Regions from separate parts of the Musicola paradisiaca NCPPB 2511 genome, predicted to be linked through region 2. Evidence: riboswitches for the same ligand, from Rfam matches in the RefSeq annotation. Region 2 holds a riboswitch; each other region holds the start of a gene.

Region 1 (4,169 bases), 1.1 Mb from region 2:
TGAGCATAAAAAAAGCCAGCGGATCATTCCGCTGGCTGGTGAAACGCACCATTACTCAGAAAATCAGGTCGTTCCGGAACCGGACGACGCCGGTACACGTTCGTTGCTGACGGAACGTCGCCTGAAGCCGCGATGCCGCAACGCTCACATCCGTTATCACAGCCAATGGCGATATTCTTCCTCGTTCATCTCGCCAATCTGCCACTGCGTCACCTGCAACAGCAACGCCATACGCTGTGACGTCGACAAAAAACGCCATAAACCGCGCCTGCCGTGACACAGCCAACGCACATAGAAACGATACTGACAGGTCATCATCCGCCTCCTCACGCTGCGTTGTTCACTGACCCAAAGTATCGACGTAATATAGGGAAAAATATATTGATGACTTTCCGCCGTGGAGTTCCCCTTTTATGTCATCGACTCGTTTGCAACAGCAGTTTGTCCGGTTATGGCAATGCTTCCAGGGCCAGGATACCGACACCACGCTACAGGAATTGGCCGTCCTGCTGAATTGTTCGCGCCGCCATATTCGATCGCTGCTGCGCGCCATGCAGGAGCAGGGTTGGCTGCTCTGGCATGCGGAAGCGGGACGCGGAAAACGTTCACGCCTGACGTTCCTGTACACCGGCCTGACGTTGCAACAGCAGCGAGCTGAAGACCTATTGGAACAAGACCGTATCGACCAGTTGGTGCAATTGGTCGGCGACAAGGAGACCCTGCGTCAGATGCTGATGTCCCACCTGGGACGCAGCTTCCGCCAGGGCCGCCACCTGCTGCGCATACTCTATTATCGCCCGATGCATAACCTGATGCCCGGCAATGCATTACGGCGTTCCGAAATGCACCTGGCCCGGCAGATCTTCAGCGGGCTGACCAGCATAAATGAGGAAAATGGGGAACTCCTGCCGGATCTGGCGCACCACTGGCAGGCGCTGTCGCCACTGCATTGGCGGTTTTATCTGCGTCCGGCGGTACGCTTTCATCACGGTCGGGAAATGACGATGGAAGATGTGGTCACGTCCCTGAAACGGCTGACGCTGTCGCCGCTGTTCTCACATTGGGTCGCCATTACCTCCCCCGCGCCGTTCGTGCTGGATATTGAGCTCAGCATGCCCGACGTTTGGCTGCCGTGGCTGCTGGGCAGCGTCCCGGCGATGATCATCCCGAAAGAGTGGCAAACGCTGCCGGACTTCGTGCGCCAGCCGATGGGTACCGGCCCATACTCGGTGGTGAAAAACACCCACAGCCAACTGAAGATTCAGGCATTTGACGACTACTTTGGCTACCGTGCGCTGATCGATGAAGTCAGTATCTGGGTACTGCCTGATGAACCGTCGCTCCCTCCCTGCTCAATACAGTTACAGGGAGACGATACACATACCGACGAACTGGAAAACCGCTTGGAGGAAGGCTGTTACTACCTCCTGTTCGATCGCCGCGCGCCGACCATGTGCGACCCGGCTGTCCGGCGTTGGCTCTGCCAGGTGCTTAGCCCGGTCGCTATGCTCGGCCAGGCGGGCGATATTTACCAGAGCAGTTGGTCGCCCGCCTACGGCCTGCTGCCGCGCTGGCATCACAATATTCCGCGCGCCTTGCAGGAAAAACCGGCGTCGCTGGCCCGGCTGCGTATCACCAGCTACCGCGATCATCCCGAATATCAGGATATTACCGACATCATGGCGCGTCTGCTGGCGCAGTACGATGTCACGCTCAGCGTGCAGCATCTGGATTATGAAAAGTGGCATCAAGGGCAAGGCGATAGCGATCTGTGGCTCGGCAGCGCCAACTTTGCCCTGCCGCTCGAATTCTCGCTGTTTGCCATGTTGTATGAAATGCCGCTGCTGCAACACTGCATAGACGAAGACCTGGCCGCGACCGCCCGCCAGTGGCGGCAGGGCTCGCTCTCTTTGCCGGATTGGGGACAGGCGCTGATACAACGCCAGCAAATCCACCCGCTATTTCACCATTGGCTGCAATTGCAGGGGCAACGCAGCATGCGCGGCATCCATCTCAATACCCGCGGGTGGTTCGATTTCAAATCCGCCTGGTTTGCACCGCCGGATAATCTCTAAACGCGCGCCGCACCGCGATTGCCGCGTCGTACATGTCGACGCCAACCGGAACGCATACCGCCGGATTCCGTGCTTTCCCTTATGTAACGTTCATCTTACAATACCGCCGTTCTCAACGGGGTGCGATGCCGCCGCTGTTCGGTTTGTCGCTGAGAAAATACCCGTCGAACCTGATCCGGTTAATACCGGCGAAGGGATTTGAGACTGCTTCCGGCCTGCTCAAAGACCTTTGCCATCCGCTAAAAATTGGAGTGCAAAGTGTTAAAAAAATTACTGTCCTGCCTGCTATTGCTATCCGCCCCCGTGTTCGCCAAACCGACGCTCACGGTCTACACCTACGACTCATTCGCGTCAGAATGGGGGCCGGGGCCGGGCGTCAAAACCGCCTTTGAAAAAACCTGCGACTGCGAACTGAAATTCGTCGCGCTGGAAGATGGCGTCTCACTGCTTAACCGCCTGCGCATGGAAGGCAAAAACAGCCCGGCCGATATCGTCTTGGGTCTGGACAACAACCTGCTGCAGGCGGCGGAACAAACCGGCCTGTTCAGCAAACACGGTATTAGCACCGATGCGCTGGCCGTACCCGGCGGTTGGAAAAACGACACCTTTCTGCCGTTCGACTACGGTTACTTCGCCTTCGTCTACAACAAAGATAAGCTGAAAAACCCGCCGACAAGCCTGCGTGAACTGGTGGAAAGCAACCAGCCGTGGAAGGTGATTTACGAAGACCCGCGCACCAGCACGCCGGGTTTGGGCTTGCTGCTGTGGATGCAAAAAGTGTACGGCGACCAGACGCCGCAGGCCTGGCAGCAACTGGCGAAAAAAACCGTTACCGTCACCAAAGGATGGAGCGAAGCTTACGGTCTATTCCTCAAAGGCGAGGCGGATCTGGTACTGAGCTACACCACTTCGCCGGCCTATCACATCATCGCCGAGAAGAAAGACAACTATGCCGCCGCTGATTTCGCCGAAGGCCATTACCTGCAAGTGGAAGTGGCCGGTCGTCTGGCTGGCAGTAAAAACCCCCAGTTGGCGGAGCGTTTCCTGCAGTTCATGGTCAGCCCGGCTTTCCAGCAGATCATCCCGACCACCAACTGGATGTACCCGGCGGTTAAAACCGAGTTGCCTGCGGGCTATAACAGCCTGATGGTGCCCAAGACCTCGTTGTCGTTCACCCCGCAGCAGGTCGCCGAGCAACGCGCAAGCTGGGTGCAGGCATGGCAACGCGCCGTCAGCCGCTGATTCCCGGCTGGCTGTGGGCCGGCGGTCTGGCAGCCTCGTTGTTGACGGCCACCGCCGTGCTGGCCTTCGGCGCGCTGTGGTTTGATGCGCCGCAGGCGCCATGGTTGTCGCTGTGGCAGGATAGTTACCTGTGGCACGTCATCGGATTCAGCGTCTGGCAGGCGCTGCTTTCCGCCCTGCTCTCCACACTTCCCGCGCTGTTTCTGGCGCGTGCGCTCTACCGCCGTCGCTTCCCCGGCCGGCGCTGGCTGTTGCGGCTATGCGCCATGACGCTGGTGTTGCCGGTGCTGGTGGCGGTGTTCGGTATCCTCAGCGTATATGGCCGCGAAGGCTGGCTGGCGCAGCTATTGGCGCTGTTCGGGCTGCATTATCGCTTCTCGCCTTACGGTTTGCAGGGCATCCTGCTGGCCCATGTGTTCTTCAATCTGCCGCTGGCGACCCGGCTGATGCTGCAGGCGCTGGAGAGCATTTCCAGCGAACAGCGCCAATTGGCGGCTCAGCTCGGCATGCGCGGCTGGCATTTTTTCCGGCTGGTGGAATGGCCCTGGCTGCGCCGTCAGTTACTACCGGCGGGGTCACTGATTTTCATGCTCTGCTTCGCCAGTTTCGCTACCGTGCTTTCGCTGGGCGGCGGCCCGCAGGCAACCACCATCGAACTGGCGATTTATCAGGCGCTGAGTTTTGATTACGACCCGGCGCGTGCGGCGCTGCTGGCACTGTTACAGCTGATCTGTTGTCTGGGATTGACGCTGCTTGGGCAGCGGTTAACCACACTGCTGCCGGTCGGCATCAGCCAGCAGCGTGACTGGCGCGATCCGCAAGACAGCCCGTTCAGCCGCATCGCCGATACCC
Region 2 (4,169 bases):
GATACCATGTCCCAGATTGAACACATGGCCGGCGCCGGCGCCGTATCCCGCCAGAATCGACGCGACTTCCTGTTCGATACGGGCCGGCTGCGCATACAGCAGCGAGGGATCCATATTGCCCTGCAGCGCCACCCGATCGCCGACGCGCCGACGGGCGTCGGCGATATCGGTGGTCCAGTCCAGCCCCAGCGCATCACAGCCGGTATCCGCCATCGCCTCCAGCCACTGGCCGCCGCCCTTGGTAAACAGCGTCACCGGCACGCGACGCCCGTCGTTTTCGCGCAGCAAACCATCGACAATCTTGTGCATGTAATGCAGCGAGAATTCACGATAATCAGCACCGCTCAGCGCGCCGCCCCAGGTATCAAAAATCATTACGGACTGGGCGCCGGCGCGAATTTGCGCGTTCAGATACAGCGTGACGCTGTCCGCCAGCTTGTCCAACAGCAAGTGCAGAGTCTCCGGCGCGGTAAACATCATCTTCTTGATCACAGTGAATGCTTTACTGCTGCCGCCTTCCACCATGTAGGTCGCCAGCGTCCAGGGGCTGCCGGAAAAGCCGATCAGCGGCACGGCGCCCGCCAGATTCCGCCGAATAGTCCGCACGGCGTTCATGACATACCCCAGTTCCAGTTCCGGATCGGGGATCGGCAGCTTCACCACATCGGCATGCGACGTCACGGGAGAGGTGAAACGCGGCCCCTCGCCGGCTTCAAAATAGAGCCCCAACCCCATGGCATCGGGCACCGTGAGGATATCCGAGAACAGAATGGCGGCATCAAGATGGTAACGACGCAACGGCTGTAAGGTGACTTCGCAGGCCAGTTCCGCATTGCGGCATAGCGACATAAAATCGCCCGCCTGCGCGCGCGTCGCGCGATACTCCGGCAAATAGCGCCCGGCCTGACGCATCATCCATACCGGCGTCACATCCACTGGCTGGCGCAATAAAGCTCGCAGATAGCGATCATTTTTCAGGTCAGTCATGTTTTTTCCTTTTAGGCCTGCAGACAGGCATCGTTCGTTATCTCGGGTTAACACGCCGCTTAACTATCCGCTTCGCGGCACAGCACCACGGTATCTTCGATCAGGCGGCGGGCGACCGTGCCGGGCGGCGGCAACTCAGGCAGGCGATCATAACGAAACCAGGCGGCGTCGCGCAGTTCCGAAGGGTCGTGCCGCAGTTCGCCACCGGCATACTCCGCCGTATACGCCATCATCAGCGAATGCGGAAACGGCCAAGGCTGTGAGCAGACATAACGCAGATTCTTAATACGCACATTGCTCTCTTCCATGACTTCTCTGGCAACCGCCTGCTCCAGCGTTTCGCCGACTTCGACGAAGCCGGCCAGCGCGGTGTACATATTGCCGCGATGGCGCAAATGCTGAGCAAGCAGGATTTTCTCTTCATGGCGGATGGCAACGATAACGCAAGGCGCAATCTGCGGATAGTAACGTTCCCGGCAATGCGGGCAGAGGCAGGCCAGTTCGGTCGTGCTGTGAACCATGTCATGGCCGCAATAACCGCAAAAACGGTGTGAGCGATAGAACGCCTCCAACTGCACAGCCCGGCCAGCCAGTTGGAACAATACGGCGTCATGGCTCAGCAACTGACGCACCGAACCCATATCCTGCGCCATCTCGTGCTGCACCAGCCATACCGCCTCGCCCTGCCATTCACCAATCTGTCGCGCTGCGCGCTGTTGCAGATGCCACTGCGCCGCACGCCCATACGGCAGTTCTCCCTGGGGTTGCCAAACTTGCTGTCGGTGGCAGACCACCCACCAGCCGGACTCATCCCCTTTCAGCGTCAGTTCCATATTTCTATCGCCTCTTTTTTGTCGCCGGACGGCATGTGACGGCTCTGGGCGCATTATCCGGCGCGTGTGCGGCCTTGGCAATGCGCTTTCCCTGAATGCCGCGACGACGCAAACGATTGGCCCCGTCGTAACACGGCGTCATGATTTGGCTTTTGACAGCCGTCGGAACCCGGCATAAAGTGTGGGGCTACCACCCCCGAAGCGGGGTGAGGCGGCGCCCCTGAACGTGATTTATCAGGCGCAGCCAGAAATCTTGTCGGAGTGCCCAGCCTGTAAAAAACGCAGGCGGGCTGAGACCGTTAATTCGGGATCCGCGGAACCTGATCAGGTTAAAACCTGCGAAGGGAACAAGAGTAATCTCACTGCCAGAACCTGTTGATGCAGCCTGCTTCAATCGGTTCACATCCAGCCATTACTCCCTCCGAGCTCCAGACAAGCAACCTTTCCCTACACCGTTAAGGAATTTGCTATGTCTACAGAACAGAAACCCGCCGCCGGGCAAAACCACGCCAGCCGTCGTGCGCAACGTGAAGCGGCGCAACAGTTTATCGACTCGCTGCAAGGCACCGCCTTCCCCCAATCGCAACGCATCTATCTGACCGGTTCGCGTCCGGACTTACAGGTACCGATGCGCGAAATCCAGCTCAGCCCGACGCTGGTCGGCGGCAACCGCGACAATCCGCAGTACGAACCCAACGAACCGGTGCCGGTTTACGATACCTCGGGCCCCTACGGCGACCCGGCCGCCCGGCTGGATGTCCGTCAAGGGCTGGCGAAAACGCGCGCCGCCTGGATCGACCAACGGCAGGATACCGAACCGCTGCACGAACGCAGTTCCCGCTTCACCCAACAGCGGCTGGCGGACGCCGGCCTCGACCATCTGCGCTTTGAGCACCTGCCGTCCCCCAAGCGCGCCCAAGCCGGGCGGTGCGTCACCCAACTGCACTACGCTCGCCGTGGCGTCATCACCCCGGAAATGGAGTTCATCGCCATCCGTGAAAACATGGGGCGCGAGCGCATTCGCGGCGAGGTGCTGCGCCAACAGCATCCCGGACACAGCTTTGGCGCGCATCTGCCGGAGAACATCACCCCGGAGTTCGTGCGTCAGGAAGTGGCCGCCGGCCGCGCCATCATTCCGGCCAACATCAATCACCCGGAATCGGAGCCGATGATCATCGGCCGTAATTTTCTGGTCAAAGTGAACGCCAACATCGGCAACTCGTCCGTCTCCTCCTCCATTGAAGAGGAAGTGGAAAAACTGGTGTGGTCGACCCGCTGGGGCGCAGACACCGTGATGGATCTGTCCACCGGCCGCTACATCCACGAAACCCGCGAATGGATCCTGCGCAACAGCCCAGTGCCGATCGGCACGGTGCCCATCTATCAAGCGCTGGAAAAAGTGAACGGCATCGCGGAAAACCTCAATTGGGAGATCTTCCGCGACACCCTGCTGGAGCAAGCCGAACAGGGGGTGGACTATTTCACCATCCACGCCGGCGTACTGCTGCGCTACGTGCCGATGACCGCCAAACGTCTGACCGGCATCGTCTCGCGCGGCGGCTCGATCATGGCCAAATGGTGCCTGTCGCACCATCAGGAAAACTTCCTCTACCAGCATTTCCGTGAAATTTGCGAAATCTGTAGCGCCTATGACGTCGCGCTGTCGCTGGGCGACGGCCTGCGCCCCGGCTCGATTCAAGACGCCAACGACGAAGCCCAGTTCGCCGAACTGCACACGCTGGGCGAACTGACCAAAATCGCCTGGGAATACGACGTACAGGTGATGATCGAAGGCCCCGGCCATGTGCCGATGCAGATGATCCGCCGCAACATGACCGAGGAGCTGGAGCACTGCCACGAAGCGCCGTTCTATACGTTAGGCCCGCTCACCACCGACATCGCGCCGGGTTACGACCACTTCACCTCCGGCATCGGCGCGGCGATGATCGGCTGGTTCGGCTGCGCCATGCTGTGCTACGTCACGCCGAAAGAACACCTGGGTCTACCCAACAAAAACGACGTTAAACAAGGGCTTATTACCTACAAGATCGCCGCTCATGCCGCCGATCTGGCGAAAGGCCACCCCGGCGCGCAGATCCGCGATAACGCCATGTCCAAGGCGCGATTCGAATTTCGCTGGGAAGACCAGTTCAATCTGGCGCTCGACCCGGAAACCGCCCGCGCCTACCACGACGAAACCCTGCCGCAGGAATCCGGCAAAATCGCGCATTTTTGCTCAATGTGCGGGCCGAAATTCTGTTCGATGAAAATAACCCAGGAAGTCAGAGACTACGCCGCCCGGCAGGAAGCGCAGGCGCAGCCGATCGACGTCGGTATGGCACAGATGTC
Region 3 (4,169 bases), 1.1 Mb from region 2:
CGCATAAATCCGGCTGGGATAGTTGTGAGTCATATAATCTTAAACCGTTACTTTTTATGGCGTTCGGGACGCACGGCGATGCGGCTATGGGCGTACTAAGGAACCGAGATGCAACTGACACCCCACCTGGCGGATGCGTTCGCCCGTATGCCGTTGACCTACCTACGGCAGGAATACCCCAATCACATTATGCACCTGATGAATAGCGATGCCGATGCGTTGCCGCCGCGTGAGTTACACCCGGTATTCTACGGCTGTTTCGACTGGCATTCCGCCGTGCATGGCTACTGGCTACTGCTGCGTAGTCTCCGCGAGTTTCCCGAACTGCCTTGTTACGACGACATTACCCGGCTGTTTGACGAGCATTTCACGCGGGATAACATGGCGCGTGAGGCTGCGTATTTTCAGGCGCCGATGCGTGCCTCCTTTGAACGGCCTTACGGTTATGGCTGGTTGCTGGCGTTGGCGGGAGAGCTCGCGCAATCGCGGCACCCTGCCGCGGCCAGTTGGTTGGATGCACTGCGGCCGCTGGTGCAGGATATCCGGCAACGGTTGCTCGACTATCTGGACAAACTGACCTACCCCATCCGGGTCGGCACTCATTTCAATACCGCTTTCGCGCTGAGTCTGTCGCTCGACTATGCACGCATCGTGGCGGACAGCAAACTGGAGACCGCCATTACCCAGGCGGCCATGTGTTATTTTGTCGATGACATCGCCTATCCCGCGCATTACGAACCGGGCGGGGACGAATTTTTGTCCGGTGCCTTGACCGAAGGGTTATTGATGAGCCAGGTGTTGGGAGCGGCATTTCCTTCCTGGTTTGATGCGTTTTTACCGACGATGTCTGTGTGCAATACGTTGCTCCATCCGGCACGGGTGAGTGACAGGGCCGATACGAAAATCGCGCATCTGGATGGGTTAAACCTCAGCCGGGCCTGGTGTATGCGCCATATCACAGAACAACTGCCGGCATCGGCCGCCTCGCGGTCGGTCTTGCTGGATGCCGCCGAGCGGCATCTTGACGCCAGCGTTGGATACGTGGTGGGCAGCCACTACAGCGGCGGACACTGGCTGGCGAGTTTCGCCATGCTGGCGCTGGTGTGCTGACCCTCACGGTTGCCCAACATGGGTGTCGGGCAATCATCCGTGGCGTTTTCCATGCCATTACGCATTATTCTCTTTGCCGATCACGATCATGTTTCCCGCTAAACGGTGGGGGTATGGTGGCGCGATATCATCCATAACGACCATCAGCAAGGAGAGATTATGCTGGATCATCTGAGTATTCCGGTGACGGATATAACCCGTAGTCGACAGTTTTATGAGGCTGCGCTCAGGCCGTTGGGTTATCGCCTGATTAAGGATATGTCGTTCGCCGTCAGCTTCGCGGTGACGGAAGGGTACGGGCAAGCCAGCGATCCGGGCGGCGAACTCTGGTTTTATCAGGCGGAGGCAGGAGCTTGCCCGGCGGTGCACTTTGCGTTCAGTACCGCATCGCGTGAGCGGGTCGACGCTTTCTTTGCCGCAGCTATCGCTGCGGGGGGCCGGGATAATGGGGCGCCGGGGCTGCGTCCAAACTACCACCCGAATTACTACGCAGCCTTTGTGTACGACCCCGATGGGTACAATATTGAGGCGGTGTATCACCGTGCACCCTGAAGTGACGGCATTCTGCCGGAGCTGCCGACACCATGATTTAGCACGCGGATGTAATGAGGTGCTATTGCGGTTGCATTGATGGATGCGGCGGTGTAGCCGTTAATGGACTGACTCCTGGGATCAGGAAACCGTAGCGATTGATCTTTTCCCAAACGCTCTGAATAATACCGCTGTTGACTCGGGGTGCCCTTCTGAAAGGCGGGGCTGAGAAATACCCGTATTACCTGAACTGGATAATGCCAGCGTAGGAAAGTCACGGTATCCCGCCGGTTGCCGTCTTCTTCCACGCCGGTCGGGAGGTTTATGAAAATGCAAGCAACACCTTTCCCTACTGCCTCTGTCGCGGATTCCCTCACTTTGTTTCACCAGCGTGCTCCGTTGGTTCATTGTCTCACTAATGACGTGGTGCAAAGTTTTACCGCTAATGTACTGCTCGCGTTGGGCGCCTCTCCCGCGATGGTGGTGGATCCGGGCGAAGCGGCGCAATTCAGCGCACTCGCTGATGCACTGCTGATCAATATTGGAACGCTAGAAGTATCCCGGGCGGATGCCATGCTGGCGGCGATCGCCAGTGCGACACAGGCAGGCACGCCCTGGGTACTGGATCCGGTTGCTGTCGGCGGGCTGACATACCGCACGGCATTTGCTCAGCAACTGCTCACGATGAAACCGGCCGCCATTCGCGGCAATGCCTCGGAAATTCTGGCGCTGGCCGGGGAAGGTTCCGCCGGGCGCGGCGTCGACAGCGGCAACGATTCATGGTTCGCGCTTCCCGCCGCTCGCTCGCTGGCGCAACGTTGGTCGACCTGCGTCGCCGTCACCGGTGAGGTGGATTACGTCACCGATGGTCAGCGTGATTGGGCGGTGAGCGGTGGCGATCCGTTAATGACGCGAGTGGTGGGCACTGGCTGCGCGTTGTCGGCCGTGGTGGCTGGGTTCTGCGCACTGGAGGGGGATCGCCTGGCCCATGTGGCGGCGGCTTGTGCCGTCATGTCGCGTTGCGGTGCGCGGGCCGCTCAGCAGGCATCGGGGCCGGGCAGCTTTATTCCCGGGTTTCTGGATGCGCTGTATGCCGAACGCGGAGGGGTGACGGTATGAAACGCATTAACGCATTAACCATCGCCGGTACCGATCCCAGCGGCGGCGCGGGGATTCAGGCTGATCTTAAAACGTTTTCCGCGTTGGGGGCTTATGGCACCAGCGTGATTACCGCATTGGTGGCGCAGAACACGCGCGGGGTGCAGTCGGTATACCGGATCGAACCGGCATTTGTCGCCGCGCAGCTGGATTCCGTGTTGAGCGACGTGCGCATTGATTGCGCCAAGATCGGCATGCTGGCGCAGACGGACATCGTAGAGGCGGTGGCAGAACGACTGCAACGTTACCCAGTGCCGCATGTGGTGCTGGATACGGTGATGCTGGCGAAAAGCGGCGACCCGCTGCTGGCACCCGAGGCGGTGGAGGCGGTGCGTCAACTGTTATTGCCGCGCGTGTCGTTGATTACCCCCAATCTGCCGGAAGCCGCGGCGTTGTTGCAGTGCGCGCCAGCGGTCGATGAGGCGGAAATGCGGCAACAGGGCGAGCGGTTGTTGGCGATGGGGTGCCAGGCTGTACTGATGAAAGGCGGGCATCTGAGCGACCGGGAAAGCCCGGACTGGTTGTTTACGACGCATTGTGCGCCGGTACGCTTCAGTACGCCGCGTGTCGTGACCCGTCACACTCACGGTACCGGCTGTACGCTCTCCGCGGCGCTGGCGGCGTTGCGTCCACGTCATGCCGACTGGCAGGAGACGTTGCCCGCCGCGAAGAATTACCTGCAGGGCGCGTTGGAGCAAGCGGATTCGTTGCAGGTCGGCGGAGGGATCGGCCCAGTGCACCATTTTTATCGCTGGTGGTGATTGGGTCTTAAGGGATAAGAAAATCAGATAAATAGCAGAAAAATATTGCATGGACAGCTCGCCCGCTACCCGTTAATTTTGTGATCTGTGTCAGATTATTGTCAGCGTGGCGACATCTGCGGACAGTAGTCTGGCGGTCACGGTTGTGTCGATGAGTGGACTTAAGGAGGGGCTCATGGCGGGTTCAATACGTGCGGTAATGATTGCCCGGGGACTACAGACGATCCTCAATGTCGGGCTGCTGGCACTGGCGGTGATGCTGGTCATCTTTCTTGTCAAGGAGACTGCGCATCTGTCGACGGTACTGTTTGTCAGCAATGAGAAGGAATCTTCCTACATGCTGATCGAGAGCCTGGTGATCTATTTTTTATATTTCGAATTTATTGCATTGATTGTGAAGTATTTTTCGTCTGGATATCACTTTCCGCTACGCTATTTCATCTATATCGGTATTACCGCCATCATTCGGCTAATCATCGTCGATCACAAAAATCCGATCGATACCCTGACCTATGCCGGCGCCATCCTGATTTTGGTGGTGACGCTCTATCTGGCCAACAGCCCGCGCCTGAAACGCGAATAAGCGACGGGCAGGTGTGTCATGTTGGT

What was found. Region 2 has a riboswitch for thiamine pyrophosphate ahead of thiC (phosphomethylpyrimidine synthase ThiC). Riboswitches for the same ligand answer to the same signal wherever they lie in the genome.
Region 1: another riboswitch for thiamine pyrophosphate. It lies ahead of thiB (thiamine ABC transporter substrate binding subunit); the one in region 2 lies ahead of thiC (phosphomethylpyrimidine synthase ThiC).
Region 3: another riboswitch for thiamine pyrophosphate. It lies ahead of thiM (hydroxyethylthiazole kinase); the one in region 2 lies ahead of thiC (phosphomethylpyrimidine synthase ThiC).

What each region holds. Positions count from the first base shown of each region.
Region 1 covers NZ_CM001857.1:690,727-694,895, reverse strand. The annotation lists gene sgrT (glucose uptake inhibitor SgrT) at 157-318, opposite strand; gene sgrR (HTH-type transcriptional regulator SgrR) at 414-2,075, shown strand; TPP riboswitch at 2,182-2,290, shown strand; gene thiB (thiamine ABC transporter substrate binding subunit) at 2,334-3,317, shown strand; gene thiP (thiamine/thiamine pyrophosphate ABC transporter permease ThiP) at 3,293-4,169, shown strand, end outside.
Region 2 covers NZ_CM001857.1:4,270,322-4,274,490, forward strand. The annotation lists gene hemE (uroporphyrinogen decarboxylase) at 1-987, opposite strand, end outside; gene nudC (NAD(+) diphosphatase) at 1,047-1,820, opposite strand; TPP riboswitch at 2,068-2,184, shown strand; gene thiC (phosphomethylpyrimidine synthase ThiC) at 2,290-4,169, shown strand, end outside.
Region 3 covers NZ_CM001857.1:3,148,180-3,152,348, reverse strand. The annotation lists gene DPA2511_RS13945 (DUF2891 domain-containing protein) at 109-1,110, shown strand; gene DPA2511_RS13935 (VOC family protein) at 1,270-1,662, shown strand; TPP riboswitch at 1,832-1,930, shown strand; gene thiM (hydroxyethylthiazole kinase) at 1,972-2,760, shown strand; gene thiD (bifunctional hydroxymethylpyrimidine kinase/phosphomethylpyrimidine kinase) at 2,757-3,560, shown strand; gene psiE (phosphate-starvation-inducible protein PsiE) at 3,736-4,143, shown strand.